Regions from separate parts of the Streptomyces sp. 351MFTsu5.1 genome, predicted to be linked through region 3. Evidence: riboswitches for the same ligand, from Rfam matches in the RefSeq annotation. Region 3 holds a riboswitch; each other region holds the start of a gene.
What was found. A riboswitch is a leader RNA that binds a small molecule or an ion and turns the genes downstream of it on or off. The one in region 3 is predicted to bind cobalamin.
Positions count from the first base shown of each region.

Region 1: linked by a shared signal. The riboswitch ahead of H295_RS0108380 (ABC transporter substrate-binding protein) and the one ahead of H295_RS0138875 (cobalamin biosynthesis protein) in region 3 are both predicted to bind cobalamin.
Region 2: linked by a shared signal. The riboswitch ahead of H295_RS0105450 (HoxN/HupN/NixA family nickel/cobalt transporter) and the one ahead of H295_RS0138875 (cobalamin biosynthesis protein) in region 3 are both predicted to bind cobalamin.

Region 1 covers NZ_KB911777.1:395,151-401,455, reverse strand. The annotation lists gene H295_RS0108395 (LysR family transcriptional regulator) at 1-877, opposite strand, end outside; gene H295_RS0108390 (PrpF domain-containing protein) at 1,010-2,128, shown strand; gene dctA (C4-dicarboxylate transporter DctA) at 2,125-3,588, shown strand; cobalamin riboswitch at 3,739-3,915, shown strand; gene H295_RS0108380 (ABC transporter substrate-binding protein) at 3,969-5,018, shown strand; gene H295_RS0108375 (FecCD family ABC transporter permease) at 5,015-6,028, shown strand; gene H295_RS0108370 (ABC transporter ATP-binding protein) at 6,025-6,305, shown strand, end outside.
Region 2 covers NZ_KB911776.1:441,125-447,429, forward strand. The annotation lists gene thrS (threonine--tRNA ligase) at 1-169, shown strand, start outside; gene H295_RS0105445 (nucleoside hydrolase) at 237-1,199, shown strand; gene H295_RS0105450 (HoxN/HupN/NixA family nickel/cobalt transporter) at 1,216-2,352, opposite strand; cobalamin riboswitch at 2,379-2,568, opposite strand; gene H295_RS0105455 (ArsR/SmtB family transcription factor) at 2,649-2,996, shown strand; gene H295_RS0105460 (hypothetical protein) at 3,142-3,360, opposite strand; gene H295_RS0105465 (hypothetical protein) at 3,405-3,620, opposite strand; gene H295_RS0105470 (LAETG motif-containing sortase-dependent surface protein) at 3,758-4,702, opposite strand; gene H295_RS0105475 (glycoside hydrolase family 13 protein) at 5,011-6,305, shown strand, end outside.
Region 3 covers NZ_KB911800.1:72,278-78,582, forward strand. The annotation lists gene H295_RS0138855 (alpha/beta hydrolase) at 1-569, opposite strand, end outside; gene H295_RS0138860 (class II aldolase/adducin family protein) at 688-1,374, opposite strand; gene H295_RS0138865 (inorganic phosphate transporter) at 1,551-2,804, shown strand; gene H295_RS0138870 (hypothetical protein) at 2,834-3,055, shown strand; cobalamin riboswitch at 3,186-3,329, shown strand; gene H295_RS0138875 (cobalamin biosynthesis protein) at 3,427-4,371, shown strand; gene H295_RS0138880 (cobyric acid synthase) at 4,368-5,876, shown strand; gene cobN (cobaltochelatase subunit CobN) at 5,873-6,305, shown strand, end outside.

The DNA.
Region 1 (6,305 bases), on a different contig from region 3:
GCAGAAAGCCCACGAAGGCCTCGGCGGCCGGGGTCAGGGCGTGGTCGCTCATGCGGACGAGGAGGATGCGGCGCACCGGGGCGGGAGGCAGCAGCGGCAGGACGCTGACGCCGCCGCGGATGCCTTCCAGGGCCAGGGTGGGGGCGAGGGCGACGCCGATGCCGGCCGCGACCATCGCCTGGGCCTCCTGGTAGTCGTGCGCCTCGTAGGCGATCTGCGGCTCGAAACCGGCCGTACGGCAGCTGCGGGCCAGGGCCTCGGCCACCGGGTGGTTCTCCGCACGGGTGATCCAGGCGTCCTCCGCGAAGTCGGCGAGGGCGGCGGAGGCGCGGCCGGCGAGGGGGTGGTCCGCACCGACGAGGAGCGCCGGAGGGTCGTCGACGAGCGAGGTGACCACGATGTCCTCGCGGTCGATGCGGTTCCAGTCGTAGTCCCACATCAGGGACATCTCGATCTCGCGGTTCTCCAGCATCGCCCACAGTCCCGCGATCCGGGCGCTGCGCACCGTCAGCCGTACGTCGGGGTGCGTGCGGCGGAAGGCGATCACCGCCCGGGGGAGCAGGGACGCGCCGACGGTGGGGAAGGTTCCGACCCGCAGGGTGCCCGCCCGCAGTCCCGCGAAGTCGGCGAGTTCGTTCTCCGCGGCCGTCAGTTCGCGCTCGATCCGCTTTCCCCGCTCGGCCAGCGCGCGCCCCGCGTCGGTCAGGGTGACGCCCCGCGCATGACGCTCGAGCAGGGGTTGTCCGGCTTCCGCTTCCAGTCGGCTGACCTGCTGCGACACCGCTGACGGCGTGTAGTTGAGGGCGCGTGCGGTGGCCGTCACCGAGCCCCGGCGGGCGACCTCCGTGAAGAGCAGAATGCGCCGGACGTCGAGCATCCCGCCACCTCCAGCGTTCAGTTCACGTTAATACCCATGCAGATTTTCGAGATTGTACTTCACGCTGCCCGCGCCCACTGTGGATCGCAGCCCGCACGGAGATGCCGTCGGGATGTCCCTGAGGAGTCCGTTGTGTTGCGTGTGCAGGGCGAGATGATCCGCGGCGGAACCAGCAAGTGCTGGATCTTCGACCACCACGACGTGGTGGCGACCGGCGTGGACGCCGACACCCTGCTGCTCGCCGCCTACAATGCCGCGGACCCCCGCCAGATCGACGGCGTCGGCGGCGCCTCCTCCACCACCTCCAAGGCGGCGATCGTCCGGACCTCGACGAAGCCGGACGTCGACGTCGAGTACGCCTTCGCGCAGGTCGGCATCGGCGACGCGCGGGTGGAGTGGACCAGCAACTGCGGCAACTGCGCCACCGCCGTGGCCCTGTACGCCGTCCACCACCACCTGGTGCCTCTCGGACCGGAGTCGACCACCGTACGGATGCTCAACATCAACACCGGGGCCCGGCTCAGCGGCACCATCCCCACCCCGGGCGGGACCGCCCCCGACGCGGGGACGGCCCGGGTGCCGGGCACCGCCGCACTCGGCGTGCCGGTGCTCCTCGGCTTCGAGGACCCCGCCGGTACGTCGACCGGCCGGGCCCTGCCGACCGGCCACGCCCTGGACACGCTGACCGGGGCCACCGGCACCGTCGAGGCCTCCCTGGTCGACGCCGGCGCCCCGGCGGCGCTGTTCGAGGCCAAGGCGTTCGGCCTCGACGGCACCGAGTCCCTCGCCGACTTCGCCACGGCGGTGCCCGCCCTCACCGTGCTGCGCCGGCAGGCCGCCCTGGCCATGGGGCTGGTCAAGGAGAGCGACCCCGTCAGCCACGCCGTCCCGAAGGTCGGAGTGGTCGCCCGCCCTGTCACTTACCGCACCACCGATGGCACCCTCGTCCCACAGGACGAGTACGACCTGGCCGTGCGCATGGTCTCCATGCACGCGCCCCACCCGGCGATCGGTCTCACCTCGGCCGTAGCCCTGGCCACCGCTGCCGCCATCCCCGGCACCCTCGCCCACCGCGTCGCCCGGCAGACCGCCGACGGCTCGCTGCGGCTGGGCACCCCGGCCGGTGTCATCACCGCCCGAGCCGTCCCCGCGAAGGAGGGTGCGTCCCCCACGGTGCTGCTGCACCGCGCCGCCCGCCGCATCGCCCGAGCCGAACTCCTCGTTCCCGTCCTGGAAGGACGCCCCGCATGAGCCGCAACGACGCCGCCCCGGGTACCGTCGACGCACCACCGAGCCGCCTGCGCGGTCTGCTGTCCCTGCTCTACGTCCAGTGCCTGATCGGCGTCCTGGCCGGGGCCGCCGTCGGCGCGCTGTGGCCGTCGTTCGGAGCCGACCTCAAACCGCTGGGCGACGGGTTCATCGCGCTGGTCCGCATGATGATCGCGCCCGTCATCTTCTGTACCGTCGTCCACGGCATCGCCTCCATGGGCAACGCCCGTGCCGTCGGCCGGGTCAGCCTCAAGGCGCTCATCTACTTCGAGGTCCTGACGACCGTCGCCATGGTGATCGGGCTGGTCGTGGTGAACGTCGTCCAGCCCGGCAGCGGGCTGCACGTCGACCCCTCGACCCTGTCGACCAAGGGGCTGCCGCCGGAGGCGACCGCGAGCCACGAGAGCGTTTCCGCGTTCCTGCTCGCCATGATCCCGGACACCCTGCTCAGCGCGCTGACCGGCCACGAGATCCTGCCCGTGCTGTTGGTCTCGGTGCTGTTCGGCTTCGGCCTGAACGCCGCGGGCGAGGCGGGCGCGGGGATCATCCAGGGCATCGAGAAGCTCTCCAGGGTCCTGTTCACGCTGATCCGCTGGATCATGCGGCTGGCCCCCATCGGCGCCTTCGGCTCCATGGCCTTCACCATCGGCAACTACGGCCTGGACACCCTGCGCCACCTCTTCCTGCTGGTCGGCTCCTTCTGGCTCACCGCCCTGTTCTTCGTCCTGGTCGTGCTCGGCACCGTCATGCGCCTCAACGGCCTGCGCCTGCTGCCCTTCCTCCGCTACATCAAGGAAGAGCTGCTGATCGTGCTGGGCACCTCGTCCTCCGAGCCGGTGCTGCCCCGCATGATGGCCAAGCTCCAGCACGCCGGTGCCTCGAAGCCGGTGGTCGGGATCACGCTGCCCGCCGGGTACTCCTTCAACCTCGACGGCACCGCCATCTACCTGACCATGGGCTCGGTCTTCCTCGCCCAGGCCCTCGGCATCGACCTCAGCCTCACCCAGCAGCTGTCCATGCTCGCCGTCATGCTGCTGACCTCCAAGGGCGCGGCCGGGGTGACCGGTTCCGGCTTCATCGCCCTCGCGGCCACTCTCAGCGCCGTACCGCATGTGCCCGTCGCCGCGCTGGCCCTGATCTTCGGCATCGACCGGTTCATGTCCGAGGCCCGCGCCCTGACCAGCGTCGTCGGCAACGGCGTCGCCACCCTCGCGGTCGCCAAGTGGGAGGGACAACTCGACGAGGAACGCGCCAGGGCCGTGCTGCGCGGCGAGATCCCGTACACCTCCACGCCGTCCGGAGCACAGCCCGAACCGGCGTCCGACCCGCAGGCCGGGGCGCCCGAGGACACGGACCCGAAGGCCGCGGCCGGTGGGGCCGGGGACACCGACCCGAAGGTGGCGGCAGGGGCGGGCCGTGAGCCGGTGCCAGCCGCCGGCTGACCCACCCCGCACCGCCGGTCCGGAGCACGCGCTCCGGACCGGCTCTTTCGCGGGTGACGGCTGTCGCGCCTCGGAGTACGGCACACGCGGACGCCCCACGATCGTGCCGTACCCCGTCACGGACCGCAGCGTCCGAGCATGCGACGGGCTTGGTAGCCTCGTCGGGCCAGTCGAGCCACATCCGAGGCCAGGGAATCCGGTGCGAATCCGGAACTGACGCGCAGCGGTGAGGGGGACGGGCGGGGCACGACGCCACTGGGAGACCGGGAAGGCGTCCCGTCCGGACGAACCCGAGTCCGAAGACCTGCTGGCACCTCCGCGCCCCGGCGCGGGGGACGTCCGTAGGCCAGGCTCCGCGTAAGAGCCCCGACTCCTAAGGCATGCCCGTGCTCCGCACCCCCGTCCTGCTCCGTACCCCGGCGCTCCTGCTCGTGTCAGCCCTGCTGCTCACCGCGTGCGGTGCGTCCGACGCGAACGACCCGAAGTCGCAGGAGGCCGCCGCCGGTTACCCGGTGACCCTCGACAACTGCCGTCGCGAGATCACCCTGACGTCGGCCCCGAAGCGGGCCGTCTCCCTCAACCAGGGCTCCACCGAGATCCTGCTGTCCCTCGGCCTCGCCAACCGGACGGCGGGTACGGCGACTTGGACCGACCCGGTGATGAAGGGCCTGGAGAAGGCCAACGCCTCCGTGCCGCGCCTCGCCGACAACAACCCCTCCTTCGAGAAGGTCCTGGACGCCCGGCCCGACTTCGTCACGGCCTCGTTCGTCTCCACCCTCGGCAGGGGCGGGGTCGCCACCCGCGAGCAGTTCGAGAAGCTCGGGGTGCCGACGTACGTCTCGCCCTCCGACTGCTCCGCGGGCAAGGACAACGCCGGCGGCGGCGACGGGTCGCGCAGCGAACCGCTCACCCTCGACGTCGTCTACGGCGAAATACGCGACCTCGCCCGCGCGTTCGGTGTCGAGGAGCGCGGCGAGAGGCTCGTCGCCTCGCTGAAGAAGCGGGTGAGCACGGCCACCGCCGGGATCGACGCCTCGGACGTCTCCCTGATGTACTGGTTCGCCAACTCCCAGTCGCCCTACCTCGCCGGCTGCTGCGGCGCGCCGGGTGCCATCACCCGTGCGGTCGGTTCGCGGAACGCCTTCGCCGACACCCACGACGAGTGGCCCCAGATCAACTGGGAGACGGTCGCGGACCGCGACCCCGACGTCATCGTGATCGGCGACCTGACCCGCAAGCAGCAGACCGCGGAGACCGCCGAGGCGAAGATCCGGTTCCTGGAGACCAACCCCGCCACCCGCAACCTGACCGCCGTGCGCAAGAAGCGCTACGTCCTGCTGTCCGGCCAGGCCATGAACCCGTCCGTCCGCACGGTCGAGGGCATCGAGAAGGTGGCGGCGGGACTGCGGGACTTCGGACTCGCCAAGTGACCCTCCGTACACCGCTGTTGGCCGGCGGGGGCCTGGTCGCGCTGCTCGCGTCGATCGCCGTCGCCGTGACGATCGGACCGGCGGACATCTCGACAGGGGACGTGTGGGCCGCCGTCGCGGCCCATCTCGGCGTCGGCGACGGCACGTCGGCGCCGCTGCGGGACGGCATCGTCTGGGATCTGCGCATGCCGCGCACGCTGCTTGCCGCCGTGTGCGGGGCCGGGTTCGCGGTCTGTGGGGCGGTGATGCAGTCGCTGCTGCGCAATCCGCTCGCCGACCCCTTCGTCCTCGGTGTCTCCTCCGGGGCGTCCACGGGAGCGGTCGCCGTGGTCGTGCTGGGAGTGGGCGGGGGAGTGGTGTCCCTGTCGGCGGGCGCCTTCCTCGGCGCGCTGCTCTCCTTCGCCCTGGTCCTCCTGCTCAGCCACACCCTCGGCGGCAGCACCGACCGGGTGGTGCTGTCCGGGGTGGCCGCGATGCAGCTGTTCTCCGCGCTGACCTCGTTCGTCGTCCTGACCTCCGCCGACGCGGAGACCACCCGGGGCGTGCTGTTCTGGCTGCTGGGCTCGCTCGCCGGCGCCGACTGGGGCCAGGTGCTGCTCTGTTCGGGCGTCCTGGCGGGGGTCCTCGTCGTGTGCCTCGGGTACGCCCGTACGCTCGACGCGTTCGCCTTCGGTGACGAGGCCGCCGCCGGACTCGGGGTCCGGGTCGCCCGTACCCGCATGGTCCTGCTCTGCGCGACCGCGCTGCTCACCGCCGCCCTGGTCAGCTGTGCGGGGGCGATCGGCTTCGTCGGCCTGGTCCTCCCGCACGCCACCCGTGCCCTCACCGGCGCGGGCCACGCCCGCCTCCTGCCCGTCACCGCGCTGACGGGCGCCGTGTTCCTGGTCTGGGTGGACACGCTGGCCCGTACCGTCCTCGACCCCCAGGAGGTCCCGGTGGGCGTGGTGACGTCCCTCATCGGCGTGCCCGCGTTCGTGGCCGTGCTCTACCGCGGAAGGAGAAGGGTGTGACCGGCCTGCACGCGGACCGTGTCGTACGGCGCCTCGCCGACCGGCTCGTGGTCGACGGCGTCACCCTCGCTCTGCGTCCCGGGGAGACGGTCGGACTGCTGGGCCCCAACGGGTCCGGGAAATCAACGTTGTTGAGGCTGCTGGCCGGGGTCCTCGCGCCCACCGCCGGAGTCGTGGCCCTCGACGGACGCCCGCTGCCGGAGGTCGGCCGACGCGCCACCGCCCGCCGGATCGCCACCGTCGAGCAGCATGCCGACACCGGGACCGAACTGACCGT
Region 2 (6,305 bases), on a different contig from region 3:
GCTCGTGCCGTACCTGGCGGTGATCGGGGAGCGGGAGGCCGACGGCGACCTAGCGGCCGTACGGCTGCGGGGCGGGCGCAGGCCGGGAGCCGTGCCGGTGGCCGAGCTGCTGGCGCGGATCGGCGCACGGGCCGCTGATCGCGGGACTGAACTCTGGGCGGCTGCGTAAGGTCGGTGCCGTACGCCGGCACACGTCAGCGACGTACACGTACGCCAGTGAGGGAAAGGACCCCGCCGTGACCGGTCAGCCCATTCCGGTGATCATCGACTGCGACACGGGTGTCGACGACGCCCTGGCCCTGTTGTTCGCCGTACGGCATCCCGGCATCGACCTGCGCGCGGTCACCTGTGTCGCCGGGAACACCGACGTCGACGGCGTCGTCCGCAACACCCTGACCGTGCTGGAGCAGGCCGGGGCCGGGGACATCCCGGTCGCCCGGGGTGCCGAGCGGCCGCTGATCGAGCCGGTGCGCACCGCGCAGCACGTGCACGGCCTCGACGGGATGGGCGACCTGGGGCTGCCCGCGCCGACCCGGGTGGCGGTGGACGTGGACGCGGTGACCCTGCTCCGGCGGGAGATCCTCGCCTCGCCCCGGCCGGTCACCCTCATCCCCACCGCGCCGCTCACCAACATCGCGCTGCTGCTGCGCACCCACCCCGAGGTGGTGCGCAACATCGAGCGGATCGTGTTCATGGGCGGGGCCGTGGCGACCGGGAACGCCACGCCGGTCGCGGAGTTCAACGTCTGGCACGACCCCGAGGCGGCCGCCGTCCTGCTCACCGCGGGCGTGCCGATCACGATGTACGGCCTCGACGTCTTCGAGCGGGTCGTCGTCCCCGCCGCCGACGTACAGCGGCTGCGGGCGAGCACGGAGCCCAGTCTGCGCATGGCCGGTGAACTCCTCGCCCACCGCGACCCGGCCAGTACCGGCGACCCCACCCCCACCGGCGGGCTCGGCGACGCGGGCGCGGTCTGCGCGGTCGTCGACCCCGACGGACTGACCACCGAACTCCTGCCGGTGGAGGTGAGCCTGGCCCCGGGCCCGACCCGCGGCCAGACCGTCGTCGACCGCCGTCGCCGCCCCGGAGAGTCCGAGATCCACGACGGCGAGCGCGAAGTGACCCTGGTGGACGTCGGGTTGGGCGTGGACGTGGAGCGGTACGTGAAGCTGTGGCTGACGGCGGTGGAGGGCGCCTAGGGCCTGTTGCGGTCCCTCAGGAGCTGCTGACGCCCCACCGCTGCTCCACCTTCGCGAGCCGCCAGTAGGCGATCGCCCCCCCCCACACCACCACGAACAGACCGACGATGACGTACCCGACGTTGTCGAGGTCGATGTCGGCGATCCAGGTGGTGAGGGCGTCGGTGAGGTCGAACTTGTCGTGCAGGACGCCGACCAGCTCGATCGTGCCGATGAAGAAGGCGACCGCGATGGACAGTCCGGTGATGGCGAGGTTGTAGAACACCTTGCGCACCGGGTTGGAGAAGGCCCACTGGTAGGCGAAGTTCATGAAAGTGCCGTCGAGGGTGTCGAACAGGCTCATGCCGGCGGCGAAGAGCAGGGGCAGGCAGAGGATCGCGTACCAGGGGAGTCCGGCGGCCGCGCCCGAACCGGCCATCACCATCAGCGTGACCTCGGTGGCCGTGTCGAAGCCGAGCCCGAACAGGAAGCCCAGCGGGTACATCTGCCCCGGCCGGGTGATGGACTTGGTGAGCCGCCCGAGGATCCGGTTCATGAAGCCCCGCGAGTCCAGGTGCTGTTCCAGCTGCTTCTCGTCGTACGACCCCGCCCGCATCGCCCGGAAGACCTTCAGGATGCCCACCAGGGCGACCAGGTTGAGGGCGGCGATGAGGTAGAGGAAGGTGCCGGAGATCGTCGTACCGAGGAAGCCGAGCACCTGGTGGGTGCTGGAGCCCTCGTTCATGACCTTGCCGGCCAGCTGGGTGCCGCCCGCGATGAGCGCGGCGAGCAGGACGACGACGCTGGAGTGCCCGAGGGCGAACCAGAACCCCACGGACACCGGCCGCTTGCCGTCGGCCATCAGCTTGCGGGTGGTGTTGTCGATCGCGGCGATGTGGTCGGCGTCGAAGGCGTGCCGCATGCCCAGGGTGTAGGCGGTGATGCCGAGTCCGACGCCGAAGGCCTTGGTGCCGACCTCGTAGTGGGCGGGGACGACGAGCAGGAAGAGGATGCCGAACGCGACGACGTGCAGGGCGGTGATCACCGCGAGCAGTCCGGCGGTCTTGAGGGTGTCCTCGCGCCGCCAGCGGAAGCCGGGGGCGGCACCGGTACCGGTTCCGGTACTGGCACCGGTGGCGGGGGGCGTGGCCTTGGACAGGGCAGGCTCGGTCATACGGTCAGCTCCAACACCTCGTGGATCAGTTCCTGACGTGCCGTGGCCGGTCTCCTGGCTTACGGGTCGTGCGTGTCCGCGCCTGCCTTCCCAGTCGTACGACCAGTGGCTTCGACGGCACGGACACTTCCCGATCACAGTGGCGAGGGCCGCGCCGGTCTGGACCTTTGAGGGGTCGTCACCGGCTTCCCGAGCACCACGGCCCGCCCACCGTAGGGGGTGCCGGCCTCCCCTGCATAGCTGCGCACCTGCGCAGGTATGGAAGATCACACAGGGGCGCCTGCGAGGATGAGCCCATGCACCTCGTCCCGGCCGACCGAGCCGACCGCCGCACCATCGACGGACACCGGGTGTGCGACGCCATCGCCGCGATCGGCGACCCGGACGACGTCCGCACCTGGTCCGACCGTTTCGCCCTTCTCGCCGACCCCAACCGCCTCTCCCTCCTCCTCGCCCTGCACCGCACCGGCCCGCTCGCGGTCTCCGACCTCGCGATCGCCACGGGCATGAACGACCCGGCCGTCTCGCAGGCGCTACGGCTGCTGCGCGCGGCCGGGGTCGTGGCGGGGGAGAAGGAGGGGCGGGTGGTGCGGTACCGGGTGGTGGACGAGGCGGTACGGGGGTTGTTGAAGCAGGTGTCCTAGCGGGGCGGCCGGTCGTCGCGGGGGCGGGGGCGGGGGCGGAGGCCGGAGATACGGGTGTCTGTGCTTCGGGTGTCTGCGACGCCGGTGTCCGCGGTCTGGGCGACGGCCACGCGTCGCGGGTGAGCGAGCCGGCCGGCAGCCCGCTTCACCCCTCCGGTCCCCACCGTTCCGGGCCCACGCCGCGCCAGTCGATCCAGCTCGACTGCGCGACCTCCGCCGCGTCGATCTCCAGGCCCGCTCGGCGGAGGAATTCGGCCACGTCGGCCAGGTTGTGGGCGAGGCCCAGGATCTCGCCGTCCACGCGTACGCGGCGGCCGCCGGTGGGGGACGGCGGGTGGACGATCACTCGGATCGGGCCGGACATGTCTTCAGGATCGTCCGCGGTGTACGGTCCCGCACTTCGGTCCGTCATCGGTCGAGCCGTCCCCTCGCCTGGTCGCGCAGCTCCCACCACTCGGCGGGGCGTGGGCGCCGCCGCTCCCAGTGGGGATGGAAGAACAGCTCGGTCGACAGCCGGTACAGGCGTCGGCGCAGCTCGGTGCGGCCGGGGTGCTCGGCGAGGCGCTGGTACGTGGCGCTCCACTCCCGCTGCGTCCGGGCGAGGTCGTCGGGGAACGATCGCATGCCCGGATTCAATCATGTGTTCGATTTTATGGGCCAGGGCCGTCGTCTCCAGGTACGTGCGCACCGTCCGGCCCCGGACACGCCGAAGGGGCCGCCCGCACCGGTGAACCGGTGGGACGACCCCTTCGGAGGACGGGTCAGGCGCGCGTGGCCTTGCGGCGGCGCGTCGCCAGGACGATGCCCGCGCCACCCGCGAGCAGCACCGCCGCGCCGCCCGCGATCAGCGGCGTGTTGCTGCTGGCGCCGGTCTCGGCGAGGTTGTCACCGCCGCCACCGTTCGGGGTGGGGGCGCCCGGGGTCGACGTGGACTCCGAGGCCGACGGGGTCGGAGTGTCCGTGCCCGGGGTCTCGGACGCCGGAGGCGTGCTCTCGGAGGCCGGCGGGGTGGACTCCGAGGCCGGCGGGGTGGACTCCGAGGCCGGCGGAGTGGTCTCCGAGGCCGGCGGGGTCGCCGGAGGCGTGGTCTCGGTGGTCGTGCAGTCCTTCGTGCCGCCGTTCCAGGCAGCGATCAGCTTGTCCTTGATGACCGGGTGGTCCGGGCCCTTGGGGAGGTCGCCGTGCGGGAAGCCGTCCTTGGCGTCGAGCTTGCCGTCGAACTTGGTGTTGCCGCGGTAGAGGTCGACCTGGCCGAAGCAGCCCGCGTCGGGGATCGCGACGTCGAGGGTGTCGACGGCGCCGGCCTTGACGGTCACGCTGTCGAAGTCGTGGAAGACCTGCTCGCCGGAGGTGGCGAACGTCGGGCCGTGCGCGAGGTAGGACGCGAGGGAGGCGGTGCACGTGGTGGCGTCGCCCGCGGCGCGGACCTTGACGTGGACCTTGCCGTCGTCGCCCGGCTTGAGGTTCTGGTCGTCGACCTTGACCGAGGCGAAGAAGTTCTTGCCGTCGAGGGAGAACTCGCAGCGGTCCGTCTCGGTCTTCGAGCCGGCGCCCGTGCCCGGCTTGTAGTGTCCGCCGTCTCCCCAGCCCTTGCCGCCGGGGCAGTCGGAGGCCGAGGCGACGGAGGCGAGGGCGGCGGAGAAGGCGAGCGTCGCGGCGCCCGTCCCCAGCAGACGACGAAGGGTGACACGTCTCGCTATGGACATACGTATCCCGTCAGGATGAGAGTGAGTGATCACAGGAAGCATCAGAAACACTGGGCTCATTGGTCACATGCGCCACGGTGTTCACACATCGTGGTTCTCCGGCCGAATGCTGTCAACCTGCGGTGATGCAAGGGGCGTTCGAAAGCCGTCACAATTTCGACACAGCGGGAATGGGCGACTCCGGTAAAGCCCCGGTTGAAATTCCCGTGAGTGGACAGATATCCCCTTTGTCGCCCATTTTGGCGTCCGCTGTGTCCCCTACGCGAATTCGCCACCGTACGGAATGCACGCACTTCAGAGGAGCCCGCGTGATCTCCCGCACCACCACGCCCGACCTCTCCGGCAAGGACCCCGACTGGTGGCGGCAGGCCGTCGTCTACCAGGTCTATCCTCGCAGCTTCGCCGACGCGGACGGCGACGGCCTCGGGGACATCAGAGGCGTCACCGAGCACCTCGGCCACCTGGCCGCCCTCGGCGCCGACGCCCTGTGGCTGAGCCCCTTCTACCCCTCCGAACTCGCCGACGGCGGCTACGACGTGGCCGATTACCGGGACGTCGACCCGCGCCTGGGCAGCCTGGACGACTTCGACGCCATGGTCGCCGAGGCCCACCGGCTCGGCCTGAAAGTGATCGTCGATCTTGTCCCGAACCACACCTCCCACCAGCACGTCTGGTTCCAGGAGGCCCTCGCCGCGGGCCCCGGCTCCGCCGCCCGCGCACGGTACGTCTTCCGGGACGGCCGCGGCGCGCACGGCGAACTCCCGCCCACCGACTGGCAGTCGGTCTTCGGCGGCAGCGCCTGGCGGCGGGTGCCGGACGGGCAGTGGTACCTGCATCTGTTCGCCCCCGAGCAGCCCGACCTCGACTGGTCCAGCGAGGAGGTCCGCGAGGACTTCCGCACCACCCTGCGGTTCTGGTCCGACCGCGGGGTCGACGGCTTCCGGGTGGACGTGGCACACGCCCTGGTCAAGGACCTGACCGAGCCGCTGCGCGACCTCGGAGACCTGCCCGGGGTCGCCGAGGAGGCCCTGGACCACCTGGCGCCGGGCAGCCACCCCTACTGGGACCGCGACGAGGTCCACGAGATCTACCGCGACTGGCGCACGATCCTCGACTCCTACACCCCGCCCCGCACGGCCGTCGCCGAGGCCTGGGTGCCGGGCGCCCGCCGCGCGCTGTACGCCCGCGCCGACGAACTCGGCCAGGCCTTCAACTTCGAGTATCTCCAGACCCCGTGGGACGCCGACGCGCTGCGCCAGGTCATCACGGACTCCCTCGCCACCGCGCGCACGGCGCACGCCTCGGCGACCTGGGTGCTCTCCAACCACGACGTCGTACGGCACGCCTCCCGTCTGGTCCTGCCGCCGGGCACCGACGAGAACGCCTGGCTGCTCACCGGCGGCCAGGCGCCCGCCGTCGACCTCGCCCGGGGGCTGCGACGCGCTCGCGCGGCCACGCTGCTCATGCTGGCGCTGCCGGGATCGTCGTACGTCTACCAGGGCGAGGAACTCGGGCTGCCCGAGGTCGCCGACCTGCCCTTCGAGGTGCTCCAGGACCCGATCTGGGAGCAGACCGGACGGGTGCGCAAGGGGCGCGACGGATG
Region 3 (6,305 bases):
AGGACCGGGAAGCGGTGGTGGTGCAGGAACTCCATCACGTTCAGGGCGTGTTCGCGGGTCGGGCCGAGGCCGTGGACCGCGATGACCCAGGTGTTCCTGGTGCTGGGCACGAACCAGGCGGGCAGGGGGCCGAGTTCGCCGGGGATCTCGACGTCCGTGTGGTCGAGGCCGAGGGCGGACCTGGGGTCGCCGATGTGGACGTTCGGGGTGAGCCAGACCTTGTCGCCGGGTTCGAGGGTGCCGTGGGTGACGCGTTCCAGGCGGCGCACGACGGTGTCGGCGGAGTGGGGTTCCGCGGTGAGGACGGGGCCGACGACGGCGTGTGCGGCGTCGCCCGCCAGGCCGTAGGTGCCGGGGCGGAGGGCGGCGAGGTCGCGGGTGAGGGCGATGCGGCCGGCCGCGGTGGAGTGCACGGTGAGACGGGGTTCACCGGGCAGGGGGCGGCCGGGCGGCGCCTTCAGACCGGCGTCGCTGGCGAGGCGGCCGGCGACGATGCCCGCCGCGCCGGCGGCGGCCGCGGCGGCGAGGGTTGCGGTGACGGCGGCGGCCTTCGTCTTGATAGTGCGCACGTGTCCCAGTTTCGCGGGGTTGGATGGGTTGGGCCAGTGGGCGGGGGTCGTCCGGTTGTCTGCGGGTTCGGTGGGGGCGGGCGTTCTGCGCAGTTCCCCGCGCCCCCGTAGGCGATCGTCAGCCCCGCTGCCCGTACCCCCGCAAGCGCTCCCCCGCCTCCCTCACCTGTTCCTCCGTCAGCAGGTGGGGGCTCAGGTCCGGTACCGAGCGGGCCGTGAGCCAGAGGTGGGACATCCATTCCAGTTGGGCCGTGCGGTCGTACGCCTGGGACAGGCTCGCGCCGTATGCAATCGTGCCGTGGTTCTGGAGGAGGCAGGCGGTGCGGCCGCTGAGGGCTCGGAGCATGTTCTCGGCCAGCTCGTCGGTGCCGTAGGTGGCGTAGGGGGCGACCCGGACGGGGCCGCCGAGCGCGCCGGTCATGTAGTGGATCGCCGGGAGCTCGGGGACGAGGGTGGAGACGGCCGTGGCGTGCACGGCGTGGGTGTGGACGATCGCGCGGGCGTCGGTGCTGCGGTAGACCGCGAGGTGCATGGGGAGTTCGCTGGTGGGGACCAGGGTGCCGAGGACCTGGTGGCCCTGGAGGTCGACGCCCGTCAGGTCGGCCGGTGTGAGGCGGTCGTAGGGGACGCCGGACGGGGTGACGAGAACCGTGTTCCCGACCCGGACCGAGACGTTGCCGGAGGTGCCGACGACCAGTCCGTCGGAGACCGTCCGGCGGGCCGTGTCGACCAGCTCGGCCCAGGCCTCCGCCTCCTGCTGTCCGCTGCCCTGTACGTTGCGCGGTTCGTGCTGTTCCTCAGCCATGCCGTGATCCTGCCAGCCCCTGGCTCCGGGACGGATGGGTCGCGCGGGGGCCGCGGGGCCGGGCCCGGCAATCGCCTGAGATTACGGTCACCGTGCGGCCTGCCTCAGTTCATCTTCCGTTCACTCAGGTTACTTACCTTCAACATGCCAATGACCTCGAACGATTGCCTGGGTAAATGGAAAACTTCTCGCTGATCCTCGCGATTGTGGTTGTGACCGCACTCGCGTTCGATTTCACGAACGGTTTTCACGACACCGCCAACGCGATGGCCACCACCATCTCGACCGGTGCGCTCAAGCCCAAGGTCGCGGTGGCCATGTCCGCCGTGCTGAACCTTGTGGGCGCCTTCCTCTCCGTGGAGGTCGCGAACACGATCTCCAAGGGTCTCGTCGACGAGACCGGCATCCGTCCCGAGGTCATCTTCGCCGCCCTGGTCGGCGCGATCCTCTGGAACCTGCTGACCTGGCTGGTGGGCCTGCCCTCCAGTTCCTCGCACGCCCTCATGGGCGGCCTGATCGGCGCCACCATCGCCTCGGCGGGCTTCGGCGCGGTGCACGGTGACGCGCTCGTCACCAAGGTTCTGATCCCCGCGGTCGCCGCCCCGATCGTCGCGGGCGTCGCCGCCATGCTGGCCACGCGGTTCTCCTACTCGCTGGGCAAGAAGGCCGACGGCAAGGCCGCCGCGAAGGGCTACCGCGGCGGTCAGATCGCCTCGGCCGGCCTGGTCTCGCTGGCCCACGGCACCAACGACGCGCAGAAGACGATGGGCATCATCACCCTCGCCCTGGTCGCCGGCGGCGCCGTCGCCCCCGACTCGGACCCGCCCACCTGGGTCATCCTCTCCGCGGGCCTGGCCATCGCGCTCGGCACGTACATCGGCGGCTGGCGGATCATCCGCACCATGGGCAAGGGCCTGACCGAGCTCGAGCCGCAGCAGGGCTTCGCCGCCCAGACCAGCGCGGCCACCGCCATCCTGGCCTCCTCCCACCTCGGCTTCTCCCTGTCCACCACGCACGTCGTCTCCGGTTCGGTGATGGGCGCGGGCCTCGGCCGCAAGGGCGGGGTCGTGCGGTGGTCCACGGCCACCCGGATGTTCGTGGCCTGGGGGCTCACCCTCCCGGCGGCGGCCCTGGTCGGCGCGCTCGCCGAGTCCGTCACCGGTCTCGGTGACTGGGGCACCGCGGTCGTGGCGCTCTTCCTCGTCGCCTCCAGCGCGGCGATCTGGAAGATCTCGCGCCGCGAGGTGGTGGACGCGTCCAACGTCAACGCGACCGACGAGCCGGCCGGTGTGGTGACGCAGGCGATCGCCGCCGTGACCCCGCCGCCCGCGGGCACCGTGACCGAGGGCCTCACCGCCACGATCCCGGCCCCGCCCACCGCCGCGGAAGCCACCGCCACGGAAACGGCCGCCCCGCCGGCCGCCGTCTGAGCCCGCACCAGTCCTAAGGAAGCCTCACCATGAAGATCGACTGGGAAGCCCTCGGCTCCGTCTTCGGCGTCAGCCTCGTCGTCACCGTGGGCCTCGTGGCCCTGTTCACCCTCGGCATCATGGGCCTCTCCCGCCAGGAGCGGGCCACCGCCCAGGGCGGCTCGGCCGCTCTCGCGGTCACCGGCGCCTACGCCTGCTTCGCGGCCTGCGCGGCGGCGGTGGCGTACGGGATCTATCTGATCGTGGCCTGACGACACCTCGTCACCCGACGGCCGGGTGGGCACGGAACCCCGAGTTCTGCGCCCGCCCGGCCGTCCCCGTGTGACCCGTGGTGTGGGGTTCTGCACACTCCCCCGTCGCAGGTCAACAGCAAGTTGACGGGTCTCGAAGGCCCGTGGTGGACTGCCGGAGCCATTTACGGCAGCAGGAGAGGAAGCCGGTGCGAATCCGGCGCGGTCCCGCCACTGTCACCGGGGTAGACACCCCCGGGAGCCAGGAACTCTCGCCGCCGGACTCGTCGAACCAGGGCGTGGACACCCTGAGTGAGGACATGACGCGATGCTCGCCTGCCGATCCACCAGCGGTACCAGGCACCTGAACGACCCTGCGATCGGCTGACCCGGTGCGTGCCGATCGCGTTTTCGCGTACGGCGCCGCCGCCGGTCTGATCGGTGACCTCCTGCTCGGTGACCCGCGTCGCGGGCACCCGGTCGCCGTGTTCGGGCGGGCCGCGGGTGCTGTGGAGCGGGTGCTGTGGCGGGACCACCGGGGCTGGGGCGCGCTGCACACCGCCGTGTGCGTGGGCGGCGCGGTGGGGCTCGGGGCCGTGGCGCAGCATGCCGTACGTTCCTCCCGAACCGCCTCCGTCCTGCTCACCGGCGCTGCCACCTGGGCCGTGGTGGGCGGGACTTCACTGGCCCGCGAGGCGCGGCTCATCGGCCGGGCTCTGGAGGCCGGGGACGTCGAGGCGGCCCGGGAGCGGCTGCCGCATCTGTGCGGGCGGGACCCGCAGGCCCTCGACGCCGACGGGATCGCCCGGGCCGTCGTGGAGTCCGTCGCCGAGAACACCTCCGACGCCGTCGTGGGCGCGCTCGTGTGGGGTGCCGTGGGTGGGGTGCCGGGGCTGCTCGGGTTCCGGGCCGTCAACACGCTGGACGCCATGGTGGGTCACAAGTCGGTCCGCTACCGGCGCTTCGGGTGGGGTTCCGCGCGGCTCGACGACCTCGCCGGGTGGCCGGGGGCACGGCTGACCGCCGTACTGGCGACGGTCGCCGGGGCGGATCCGCGGGGTGCCCGGCGGGCGTGGCGTCAGGACGCCGGAAAGCATCCGAGCCCCAACGCCGGGCCCGTGGAGGCCTCTTTCGCGGGGGCGCTCGGGGTGCGGCTCGGCGGGACGCTCTCCTACGGGGGGCGCATCGAGCACCGGCCCGTGCTCAACGGGGACGGGCGCGCTGTGGCCTCGTACGACATCGAGCGTGCCGTGCGGCTGTCGCGGCGGGTCGGGCTGCTCGCGCTCGGCGCCGGTGCGGTCGCCGCACGGCTGATCCGGAAGGGACGTACGGCATGAGCGGGGGGCTTCTTGTCGCCGGCACCACCTCCGACGCGGGAAAGAGCGTCGTGACCGCCGGGATCTGCCGGTGGCTGGTGCGGCAGGGGGTGAAGGTCGCGCCGTTCAAGGCGCAGAACATGTCCCTCAACTCGTTCGTGACGAGGGAGGGTGCCGAGATCGGGCGGGCGCAGGCCATGCAGGCGCAGGCCTGCCGGGTCGAGCCGACCGCGCTGATGAATCCCGTGCTGCTCAAGCCCGGTGGGGAGCAGAGCAGTCAGGTCGTGCTGCTCGGCAAGCCCGTGGGCGAGCTGAGCGCGCGTGGCTATCACGGCGGGCGGCAGCAGAAGCTGCTCGGGACCGTGCTCGACTGCCTCGCCGAGTTGCGGGGCACGTATGACGCGGTGATCTGTGAGGGAGCCGGCAGTCCCGCCGAGATCAATCTGCGGCGGACCGACATCGTGAACATGGGCATCGCCCGTAATGCCCGCATTCCGGTTCTCGTCGTCGGTGACATCGACCGCGGCGGGGTCTTCGCCTCCTTCTTCGGGACCGTCGCGCTGCTCTCCCCCGAGGACCAGGCGCTGGTCGCCGGGTTCCTCGTCAACAAGTTCCGGGGGGATGTCTCGCTGCTGGAGCCGGGACTGGAGATGCTTCACGGGCTCACCGGGCGGCACACGTACGGCGTGCTGCCCTTCCGGCACGGGCTCGGCATCGACGAGGAGGACGGGCTGCGGGTGTCCCTGCGGGGCACCGTCCGGGAGTCCTCGGTGAGCCCTCCGGTGGGTGAGGACGTGCTGCGGGTCGCCGTCTGCGCGATCCCGCTGATGTCCAACTTCACCGACGTGGACGCCCTGGCCGCCGAACCGGGTGTCGTGGTGCGGTTCGTGGACCGGGCGGAGGAGCTGGCCGACGCCGACCTCGTCGTCGTCCCCGGCACCCGGGGAACCGTCCGCGCGCTGGAGTGGCTGCGGCAGCGGGGGCTCGCGGAGGCCATCTCGCGCAGGGTCGCCGAGGGGCGGCCCGTGCTCGGCATCTGCGGCGGGTTCCAGATCCTCGGCGAGCACATCGAGGACGAGGTCGAATCGCGCGCCGGCTCGGTCGACGGCCTCGGACTGCTGCCCGTCCGCGTGCGGTTCGCGCGGGAGAAGACCCTCACCCGGCCGGTCGGCGAGGCCCTCGGGGAGCCGGTCGAGGGGTACGAGATCCATCACGGGGTGGCCCAAGTAGGCGGCGGGGAAGCCTTCCTGGACGGCTGCCGGGTCGGCCAGACCTGGGGGACGCACTGGCACGGCTCCCTGGAGTCGGACGGGTTCCGACGGGCCTTCCTGCGGGAGGTGGCGGCCGCCGCGGGCCGCCGGTTCGTGCCCGCCCCCGACACCTCGTTCGCCGCGCTGCGCGAGGAGCAGCTCGACCGGCTCGGCGACCTGATCGAACAGCACGCGGACACGGACGCGCTGTGGCGGCTCATCGAGTCCGGCGCGCCGCAAGGACTGCCTTTCATTCCACCGGGAGCGCCCGCATGAGCACAGTGTTGTTGTTGTCGACCGCCGACACGGACCTGCTGGCGGCCCGGGCCGCCGGGGGTGCCGACTACCGGATCGGCAATCCGACCCGGGTGGATGTCGCGGAGGAGCTGCCGGCGCTGATCGAGGGCGCGGACATCGCCGTCGTACGGCTGCTCGGCGGCAAGCGGGCCTGGGAGGACGGGCTGGCCGCGCTGAAGGCGTCCGGCGTCCCGACCGTGCTGCTGGGCGGGGAGTCCGTGCCGGACGCCGAGCTGATGGCGGAGTCGTCGGTGCCGGCTGGTGTGGTGGCCGAGGCGCTCAAGTACCTCGTGGAGGGCGGGCCCGGGAACCTCACCGAACTCGCGCGGTTCCTCTCCGACACCGTGCTGCTGACGGGTGAGGGGTTCGTCGAGCCGCAGAAGATGCCGGAGTGGGGCATCCACGGCG